DNA from 3 places in the Exiguobacterium sp. Leaf187 genome. Region 1 is predicted to be linked to each of the others. Evidence: predicted binding sites of a transcription regulator. Region 1 holds the regulator's gene; each other region holds the start of a gene.
What was found. The regulator LexA, encoded in region 1, represses DNA repair genes until DNA is damaged. The targets are predictions, from matches to a motif close to CGAACATATGTTCG.
Positions count from the first base shown of each region.

Region 2: a site for LexA is predicted at 1,661-1,674, ahead of ASF99_RS16815 (Y-family DNA polymerase). Genes of this name have one in related genera too.
Region 3: a site for LexA is predicted at 1,551-1,564, ahead of uvrB (excinuclease ABC subunit UvrB). Genes of this name have one in related genera too.

Region 1 is NZ_LMPR01000009.1:113,025-116,205, forward strand. It holds gene ASF99_RS04490 (MIP/aquaporin family protein) at 1-635, opposite strand, end outside; gene ASF99_RS04495 (metal-binding protein) at 822-1,292, opposite strand; gene lexA (transcriptional repressor LexA) at 1,324-1,938, opposite strand; gene yneA (cell division suppressor protein YneA) at 2,150-2,437, shown strand; gene ASF99_RS04510 (YneB family resolvase-like protein) at 2,483-3,136, shown strand.
Region 2 is NZ_LMPR01000014.1:80,893-84,073, reverse strand. It holds gene ASF99_RS16825 (MBL fold metallo-hydrolase) at 58-813, shown strand; gene ASF99_RS16820 (pentapeptide repeat-containing protein) at 882-1,520, opposite strand; gene ASF99_RS16815 (Y-family DNA polymerase) at 1,697-3,019, shown strand; gene ASF99_RS16810 (YolD-like family protein) at 3,003-3,181, shown strand, end outside.
Region 3 is NZ_LMPR01000009.1:1,510,341-1,513,521, reverse strand. It holds gene ASF99_RS12095 (S41 family peptidase) at 1-225, shown strand, start outside; gene ASF99_RS12090 (PDZ domain-containing protein) at 248-1,411, shown strand; gene uvrB (excinuclease ABC subunit UvrB) at 1,617-3,181, shown strand, end outside.

The sequences.
Region 1 (3,181 bases):
CATGAATAGCCCCAGTCAGATGAACCTTTATTCGGAATCGGTAGGATAGCGTGCGCGATACGCGGTCCAAGGTCACGAGCCGGGTTGATGGCATACCCTGTTGTACCACCGAGCGAGAGACCGATGACGACGACGAGTAAACCGACGATGAGTGGTTTTAAGCCATCTCCGAACGTTGTTAAACCAAGTGCCAAGATACCGAAGACGAGAACAAATGTCCCGATGATCTCAGAAATCAAGTTCGACGGCGTATGACGAATCGCTGGACCTGTTGCGAACACACCGAGTTTTGCAGCTTGATCATCAGTCGCTTCAAAATGTTTCATGTAATGAAGCCAAACGAGAATGGCGCCGATGAAAGCTCCGACAAGTTGTCCGGCAATGTAGATCGGAACGTCTGCCCACGGTAGGTCAGAGTTCAAAGCAAGTGCGATCGTCAATGCGGGGTTCAAGTGTGCTCCACTTTCAGCAGCGACGAATGCTGCTGTCATGACGGCAAGACCCCAAGCGAACGTGATGACGATCCATCCGCTGTTTTCCGATTTCGTCTTTTTCAAGACGACACCGGCGACGACTCCATCCCCGAGCAGGATGAGGATCATCGTACCGATCATTTCCAATACAAAGTTATTCATGCAAAAACCCTCCCTTTGGATTAAAGCAGATAATGGCCTTTCTACTTTAAATTACTCCGAATTGAGAACGTTTTCAATACATATAATTGAAATATAGGAATGGAAATTTTTTATTTTGATGTTTAAAGATACGAAAAAGTGGATAAGAAAACACCTCATTCTGCTTGCAAGCAAGCAAAAGAGGTGTTACCGACGACGTTTTTTTCTTTTTTTAGGTCGAAACCAACTGCTGGAATAATCTAGTAGGATATGAATCGTACTTGCCACCATGATACCGACGACGAATGCAGGCAAGGAAGCGAACCACGAATCAATCGTAGCAGAATCAAGAACCTGAAAATATAGACTTATAAATAGTAGCGGAATCAGAATCGCAGCACTATAAAGAAGCCGAATGATGTCTCCGATGATCAGTCCATGCGACCAGATCGATCGGTGAGGCATGATCTTGACATACGGCATCCAAAGAACTCGAAATGGTCCAAAGCGATAATACGGTTCTGACTTTAAATCGAGGTCGGGTGACAACCAAAGGGTACCGACAGCGATACCGATGGCAGTCGGTAACCAATCGGTTTGTTGCGTTGCGACCGAATACGCAACGTAACCCGTCAGTGCGACGGTATTGACGGTATCATGTACATTTCCTGATGGCATGAAAAAAGACCAGTCGTAACTGGTCCCTCCGTCAATGAATCGTCCGATACACGCCGATTACCTTACCAAGAATGGAGACATTATCGAAATACATCGGATCCATCGAGTCATTTTCTGGTTGTAGACGTACCTGTTGATCTTCTAAGAAGAACCGTTTCACCGTCGCTTCGCTATCTTCGGTCATAGCTACGACGATTTCTCCGTTTTCTGCTGTGTTTTGTTGGCGCACGATGACACGATCGCCGTCAAGAATACCTGCGTTAATCATCGATTCACCATCGATCGTCAACATGAAGACCGTCTCGTTCCCTACATAATGTGCAGGGAGTGGGAACTGTTCTTCGATGTTTTCAATCGCTGTAATCGGAAGACCTGCTGTGACTTTCCCGATGACGGGAACATGGACGATGGCTTCCGTGATTTCTTCAGGCTTATCAAGCAATATCTCAATCGCACGTGGTTTCGTCGGGTCACGGCGAATCATTCCCCGTTTCTCGAGTCGATCCAAATGACCGTGTACCGTCGAGCTAGACGCGAGTCCGACTGCTTCTCCGATTTCACGAACTGATGGTGGATACCCCTTCAGTTTCACTTCAGAGACGATGTAGTCGAGAATCTCTTGTTGGCGCTTAGACATTTTCCGCATACGAATTGCCACCTCTTTCTGGATTGAAGTTTGAAATGTAAGAATATATGTTTCTAGATTCACTATAACATAGAACAAATGAGCGTACAAACAATTGTTCGACATTTTGTGTTGACCGAACACGGGTTCTGTGTTTATTATGAGTTATGCGAACAATTGTTCCGCGAACGTTTATTCTAACTCATTCATTTCATATTTGGAGGGATTCATGATGATTCATACGATTCGTACTCATGCTTTTTCAATTCTCTTCTATGCATTAAGTATTGCCTTCGTGATCTTTTTACTCACACCGCGCCCGGATGAAAAAGTGGCGCAACTAATGACTGCTTCCGTTACGGTCGATGAGAACGCTACAGTTGAACAAATCGCTGAAGTCTACAATGACGGTTCGATGTCAGATGAAGAATACGTCAACTGGTTGATTAAAAATAATGATGTCGAGACAAAACACGTCATCTCAAAAAGCAAAATCGTTGTACCAATCGCACAACAATGACAAAATGGAAAAGTTGTGAAAGAACGAACAGGGATGTGAGGTACGATGAAGGTCGTGATTTATTGTCGGGTGTCGACCGAAAAAGAAGCACAAGATAGTTCGATTGAACGCCAACGGATGGAACTTTCGAAGGTCGCGTCTCAAAAGGGTTTTGATGTCGTGGATGTCGTCTCTGAAAAAGAGAGTGGATATGACGTCGATCGGGAAGGGATGCTGACGGTTCTTGATCATGTGACACGTGATGCGGTAGATGCGGTCCTCGTAACGGATGACACACGGATTGGTCGAGGGAATGCGAAAATCGCTATTTTGCACACGTTTAAGAAGCACGGTGTTCGGTTGATGACACTTGATTCCGATGGAGAATACCAACTTGCTGATGCAGAAGCGATGGTCCTTGAGATCGTCTCACTCGTGGAAGAATATCAACGTAAACTGCATAATGCAAAAATCGCGCGCGGCATGCGGCGAGCGGTCGAACAAGGCTTTCGCCCGGAACGAAATCTGAATCGCCAAGGAGAGAACGCCGGGCGTAGCCGAAAGGACGTACCGATCGAAGAAATCGTACGTCTCCGTGAACTCGGACTGACGTTTTCAGATATCGCCATTACGCTTCGCGGGATGGGACATGATATTTCAAAGGCAACGGTCAATCGTCGATACCTTGAATACCGCGAATTGACGCCTAGCCCGGAATGAGAAGCAAGTAACCCGTCGACTGACGCGGTTAACTTGCTTTTTTTA
Region 2 (3,181 bases), on a different contig from region 1:
TCATTGAATGCCAGACGGGGAATAGTCAATCCGAGTCATTGAGAGAGGATGAACCTAATGGATATTCAACAAATTCGCAATGCAACACTCGTTGTCACGTATGCCAATCAAGTCTTACTAATTGATCCGTTCCTCGGCGAAAAAGGCAGCTTGCCTCCCTTCGGTCAAACACCGAATGCCGTCGCCAATCCACTCGTCGACTTACCGGTCGATGTCAAGACACTGCTCGATCCTGACGCGATCTTCGTCACGCATCTGCATGCCGATCATTTCGACGATGCTGCAAAACAACTTCTACCCAAGCATTTGCCACTCTATGCGCAGCAAGAAGAAGACGCGCAGCAAATCCGAGAAGCCGGCTTCACGAACGTCTCTTCCTTCGATTCCGGTGTAACGATCGGTGATATCCAGGTCCATCGAACAGGTGGACAGCATGGTGTCGGTGAAATCGGCGAACGGATGGGACGTGTGTCTGGGCTCGTCCTCACCCATCCGGACGAACCGACACTTTATATCGCAGGTGATACGATCTGGTGTGACGAGGTCGCGCATGCAATCGAACAACATACGCCCGATATCATCGTCGTCAACAGTGGCGCCGCCCAGTTCTTGACCGGAGAGCCGATCACGATGTCACAGCGTGATCTCCTTGCCGTACACGAAGCGGCGGCGGAAGCGACGATCATCGTCTCGCACCTCGAGTCCGTCAACCACTGTCTCTTGCGACGTGATATGATTGCTGACTTTTTAGCCGCCTTCCACCTTTCTGCCCATTTCCTGATTCCAGAGGATGGCGAAACGATGTCATTTTAAGAACAGTAACCTTCATTAAAAAGAAGTCCTGCTTTTCGAGTAACAATCGAAAGCAGGACTTCTTTTTGTTATGGGATGACAAGACCTAACAAGCGAGCAAAGGCGACTGCTTGCTCTTCCGTAATGACAGCGCCTGGTAAAAATCGCGGATCGATCGTAATACCAGAGAGTTCCGTCTGCCGGAGGTCGAGACCTTTTAACGGTGTTTCAATCCATTGGCTATCTGTAAGCCGGACCGCTTCGAGTTTCCAATGGGTCGGCTTCACTTCGAAGAACTGTGCTTCTTTCATCGTCGTTTCGCTCCAGTGTTGATGACGGACCGTACTGCGAATGAACTGTGCGTAATCCGCAAGCCCTTCCTGAATCGTTAAATGGTCAAGCGTACAATCTTCAAACTGGATGCCCGTCATCCGGCATCCGACGAAGGACACACGGTGAAAACGAGTTTCTTGGAAGTGACATCCCGTTAAGTCGCATTGCTCAAAACGAATATCTTCGAACGAACCACGGTCAAAGGTCAGATTCGCGAACGAGACATTTTGAAAACACACTTGATAGGCATCGATGCGTTCTGTCAGTTCACTCGGCATCGACTCTTTCTCATAACGCGCTCCTTTTAGATACGGGTCATCGATTTCGACTTGATCGAACGTCTCTGGCTGAAGCGTCTTCGGTAATTCTGGTAATCGGATAACGGTCTCTTTCAATGAAGGTTCCCCCTTTTTTCTCTCCCTTAGTGTACCAAACTCCTTTTATATGAGGAGAAATCGTTCGAATTCCCCTTTTTTCAACAGTTTTTATTTTGAGACACTTTGAGACCATGCTATAGTCAAGGAAAATCAAAATAAGAACATACGTTCTTTTATGTAAAGGAGTGATTCAGATGTTTCCTTCCGTCGTTTTACCACAAGATAAACGTATTTTTTGCGTCGACAGTGTGTCCTTCTACGCCAGCTGTGAATGCCAGTATCGCAATCTTCCTCCCTTGACGACACGCCTGGCGGTCGTCTCCGATTTAAAACGAAGCGGATCCGTCATTCTCGCTGCCACCCCTGCCTTAAAAGCACTAGGAATCAAGACAGCCGGTCGACTGTACGAAATCGAGCAATTGCCATACGCTGTTCGTCGTACGATTCAACTCGTCGAACCACGTATGCTCGCTTATATGAAGACGTCGATTCGTGTCCTGGATGTCCTGCACCAATTCGCCCCACCTGAAGCCATCCGCGTCTATTCGATTGATGAAAGTTTCATTGACATGACCGGAACCGATCGCCTATTTGGTTCCGACCTGCAAGCTGCCCTCAAAATTAAAGAAGCAATCCTGAAACAGACCGGCATCCACGTCCGGATCGGGATTGGTCCAAATAACGTCATCGCGAAACTGACGCTTGATTTAATCGGGAAAAAAGAAGGCATCGCGCGATGTGGATATGCTGATGTCGCACGACGTCTTCATGACTTTCCGATTCGGAAGATGTGGGGAGTCGGACACCGCATGGAACAACATCTGCAGATGATGGGGATTGAAACAATCGGTGACCTTGCCATGCGCCCTGTCGAAGAGTTACACGAACGCTTCGGTGTCATCGGTGCCGAACTGTGGCATCACGCTTGGGGACTCGACGCGTCACCGACACTGCTCCCCCCGCGTCATCTGTTCGAGAAAGCTCCTCAACGGACGATTGGACACGGTGTGACCTTAATGCAGGACTATTATCAGTTCGAACGCATCCGGAATGTGCTCAATGAACTGGTGCAGGATGTCGCCGCACGTTGCCGCTTTTCGAATCAAGTCGGCTGGACCGTTCACATCGGTGTCCGTTATTCTCGAAACGTCGTCCGAAGTGGCTTCTCCCGTCAAGTGCGGTTGCCTTACCCGACATCCGATGAACGCATCATTCTGCGTCACGTCTTACAATTGTTCGAACCGAATTGGCTCGATGGGGAACCTGTTCGATTTTTATCCGTTGCAGTGGGGCATTTGACTGCCGATCAAGGCACCTTACAGTTGTCTTTGTTCGAGGATAATGCGCGGCTCTGGAAACGGCGACGGTTATTAAAAGCAATGGATGTCGTTAACCTCCGCTACGGAAAAGGAACGATTCGCCTCGCTGTCTCGTTTCTTGATACGAGTGTCGCCAAACGTCGCCTTCGTTTTGTCGGCGGTCATCCGGGAGGTGATCTTCATGACAGCGTATCGTGATCGGGGAAATTTAAAATGGATTCCTTTTCTCATGCCGGAACATTTGCAATTGCTGCGGGAATACTATGTCCAGATGCATCAGCTCGACTTGCCTGAAATTGATGAACAGTTGCAAGAATCATGGCACTTTCTGCTTCAAGAAGCTTTAATAGAAGGAAACGA
Region 3 (3,181 bases), 1.4 Mb from region 1:
CTCGTTCTCGAAGCAATCGGTTTCGAGCCAAAAGGACAAAATGGGTATTTCGGTGACACGATGAAGCAAGCCGTCGAAGCCTTGCAAAAGGATGCGAAGCTTGATGTCACTGGAAAAATCGATCAGCAGACAGCGGGTGAGATGGAGACGCGTCTCCTGAAGAAACTCGAGGACGATAAGAATGACGTCCAGCGGAAAAAAGCACTCGAGGTCGCTGCTCAATAATAAGGAATGGAAAGAGGTCTGAATGCGCGTGGAATTACTCGATGAAATTGGTTGGACCGCGATTAGTCTCATCGCCAGTCCGACCTTGTGGTTAGCACTCCTTGTCAGTTGGGTCATCGGCATCCGGCGTGTTAAACGGGAACGTGGACTATTTCGCTCCCGGACACACGGTAAACGAAGCGATGTCCTCGAAACACTTTTACCTGGGTTACTAATTGGTCTCGTCTTATCCGTCGTCAGCGGCTGGTTCGGATTGACACTGACGCCGCAATACGCTCTGTTGTTACTCGGACTCTCGAGCGTTTTACTGTTGATTGGCGTCGTGCGTTTGAACTTGCCTCTCTGGCCGATCGTCTTGCTTGGACTTGCCGGCTGGTTCCTAATGGATGCACGTCTTGATCCGGTTCGTCAGGTCGAGCCGAAAATGATTTTATTGCTTGCGACCTTAACGCTCGTCGCGGAATGTCTACTCGTCTGGTGGCGCGGGCAACGACGCCTGTCACCGTCACTCGTCGTCTCGAAGCGTGGTCGCTTCATCGGTGGGCTGTCAGCGAATAAACTTTGGCTATTGCCCTTGCTCGTCTTTGTTCCGGGCGACGTGCTTGAAGCTTGGTGGCCACGTTACAGCTTCCCAGAGCTCGTTCCGATCGTGCTTTGGTTACCGATCGGCTTCAGCTTTCTCTTTACGGGTAAGTTGCCGAAAGAATTGATGCGTCCGCTCGTTCAAGGACGTTTGATCACGAGTCTCGTCGCGATTCTATTGACGGTTCTTGCATACGTCACCGGAAAAGCTGAATGGCTGTACGGGATCGTTTTGTTGCTCGTTCTGCATATCCTATTGCATCAGCGGGTCAAACGCTTGAACCGAGCACAGACACCATTGTTCCTCAATGGAACGCGTGGTGCCGTCATTCTTGGAACGCTACCTGATAAACCAGCTGCCGAGATGGGCTTGATTCCGGGCGAAGCGATTTATAAGGTCAATGGTGAGAAGGTCGATTCGGAAGCATCGTTCTACGAAGCCATCCAAAAACACAAACCGTATCTACGTCTTGAAGTCATGAACCATAACGGCGACATCCGGTTTGCGCAACGTGCCTTCTACGAACAAGATCATCATGAACTTGGTATTCTGTTCGTCAACGAGCCGGTCCATGGTCGCACTAAAGTGCGATCCTTGCATTAACGAGTACATCCCTGTCACGGAACAGCCGTGACAGGGATTTTTTTGTCGGCAGAAAAATCGAGGGTCAACACTCGAAGCAAAAAGAAACTTTTGCATTTTCGAAAAAAAGGGTAACTTCCTAAAAGGAGCACTTCATAATCGAATGTTTGTTCGTAAAGTGGTACAATAAAAATAGATTTTTTACGTGATGAGGGGGAAGCAAACGATGGATTTTGAACTCGTTTCACCATTTGAGCCAGGCGGTGATCAGCCGACGGCAATCGAAAAATTGGTGACTGGGCTAAAACAAGGCGAACGACATCAGACGTTGCTTGGGGCGACCGGTACCGGGAAGACGTTCACGGTCTCGAACGTCATCAAGGAAATCAAGAAACCGACACTCGTCCTTGCCCACAACAAAACACTAGCGGGACAACTCTACTCGGAGTTCAAGGAATTCTTCCCGAACAATGCGGTCGAATACTTCGTTAGTTTTTATGATTATTATCAACCGGAAGCGTATGTACCGTCGACGGATACGTTCATTGAGAAGGACTCTTCGATCAACGATGAGATTGATAAACTACGTCACTCGGCGACGTCCGCCCTGTTCGAACGGGAGGACGTCTTGATCGTTGCTTCTGTCTCGTGTATCTATGGTCTCGGTAACCCGGAAGAGTACAACAACCACGTCTTGTCACTGCGTGTCGGCAATGAGATGGGGCGAAACGAGATGCTCCGTCGTCTAATCGACATCCAGTATGAGCGTAACGACATCGACTTCCAGCGCGGACGGTTCCGCGTCCGCGGAGACGTCGTCGAAATCTTCCCGGCGTCACGCGATGAACAGTGTGTCCGGGTCGAGTTCTTCGGTGACGAGATCGAACGGATTCGTGATATGGATCCGCTGACAGGTGAGATCGTCGCGGACCGTGAGCACATCTCGATCTTCCCGGCGTCCCACTTCGTGACGGGGGATACCCGTCTGCAGAAGGCGATCGCGAACATCGAGAAGGAACTAGAGGTCCAGCTTGCGAAGTTGCGCGAAGACAATCAGTTGCTCGAAGCGCAACGGCTCGAACAACGGACGAACTACGACCTTGAGATGATGCGTGAGATGGGCTATTGCTCCGGAATCGAGAACTACTCGCGTCACTTGAACTTGATGCCGGAAGGGGCAACACCGTATACGTTGCTCGATTACTTCCCGAAAGACTTCTTACTCGTTGCCGATGAGTCACACGTCACGCTGCCGCAAATTCGCGGGATGTATAACGGGGACCAGGCGCGGAAACAAGTCCTCGTCGATCACGGCTTCCGTCTTCCGTCGGCAAAAGACAACCGTCCGTTACGATTCGAGGAGTTCGAGGAAAAAGTCAGTCAGGCGATCTATATCTCGGCGACACCAGGACCATATGAACTCGAACATTCGAAAGAGATGGTCGAGCAAATCATCCGTCCGACCGGTCTCGTTGATCCAACGATCGAGATTCATCCGATCACAGGACAAATCGATTACTTGATGGATAACATCCGTGACCGGGTCGCGAAGAACGAACGTGTTCTCGTGACGACACTGACGAAGAAGATGGCAGAAGATTTGACCGATTACTTGAAAGAGAATGGCGTCAAGGTCAACTACATGCACTCGGAGATCAAGACGCTGGAACGGATTGAAATCATCCGTGACTTGCGGCTGGGGAAATACGATGTCCTCGTCGGGATCAACTTATTACGAGAAGGACTCGATATTCCGGAAGTCTCACTCGTGACGATTCTTGATGCCGATAA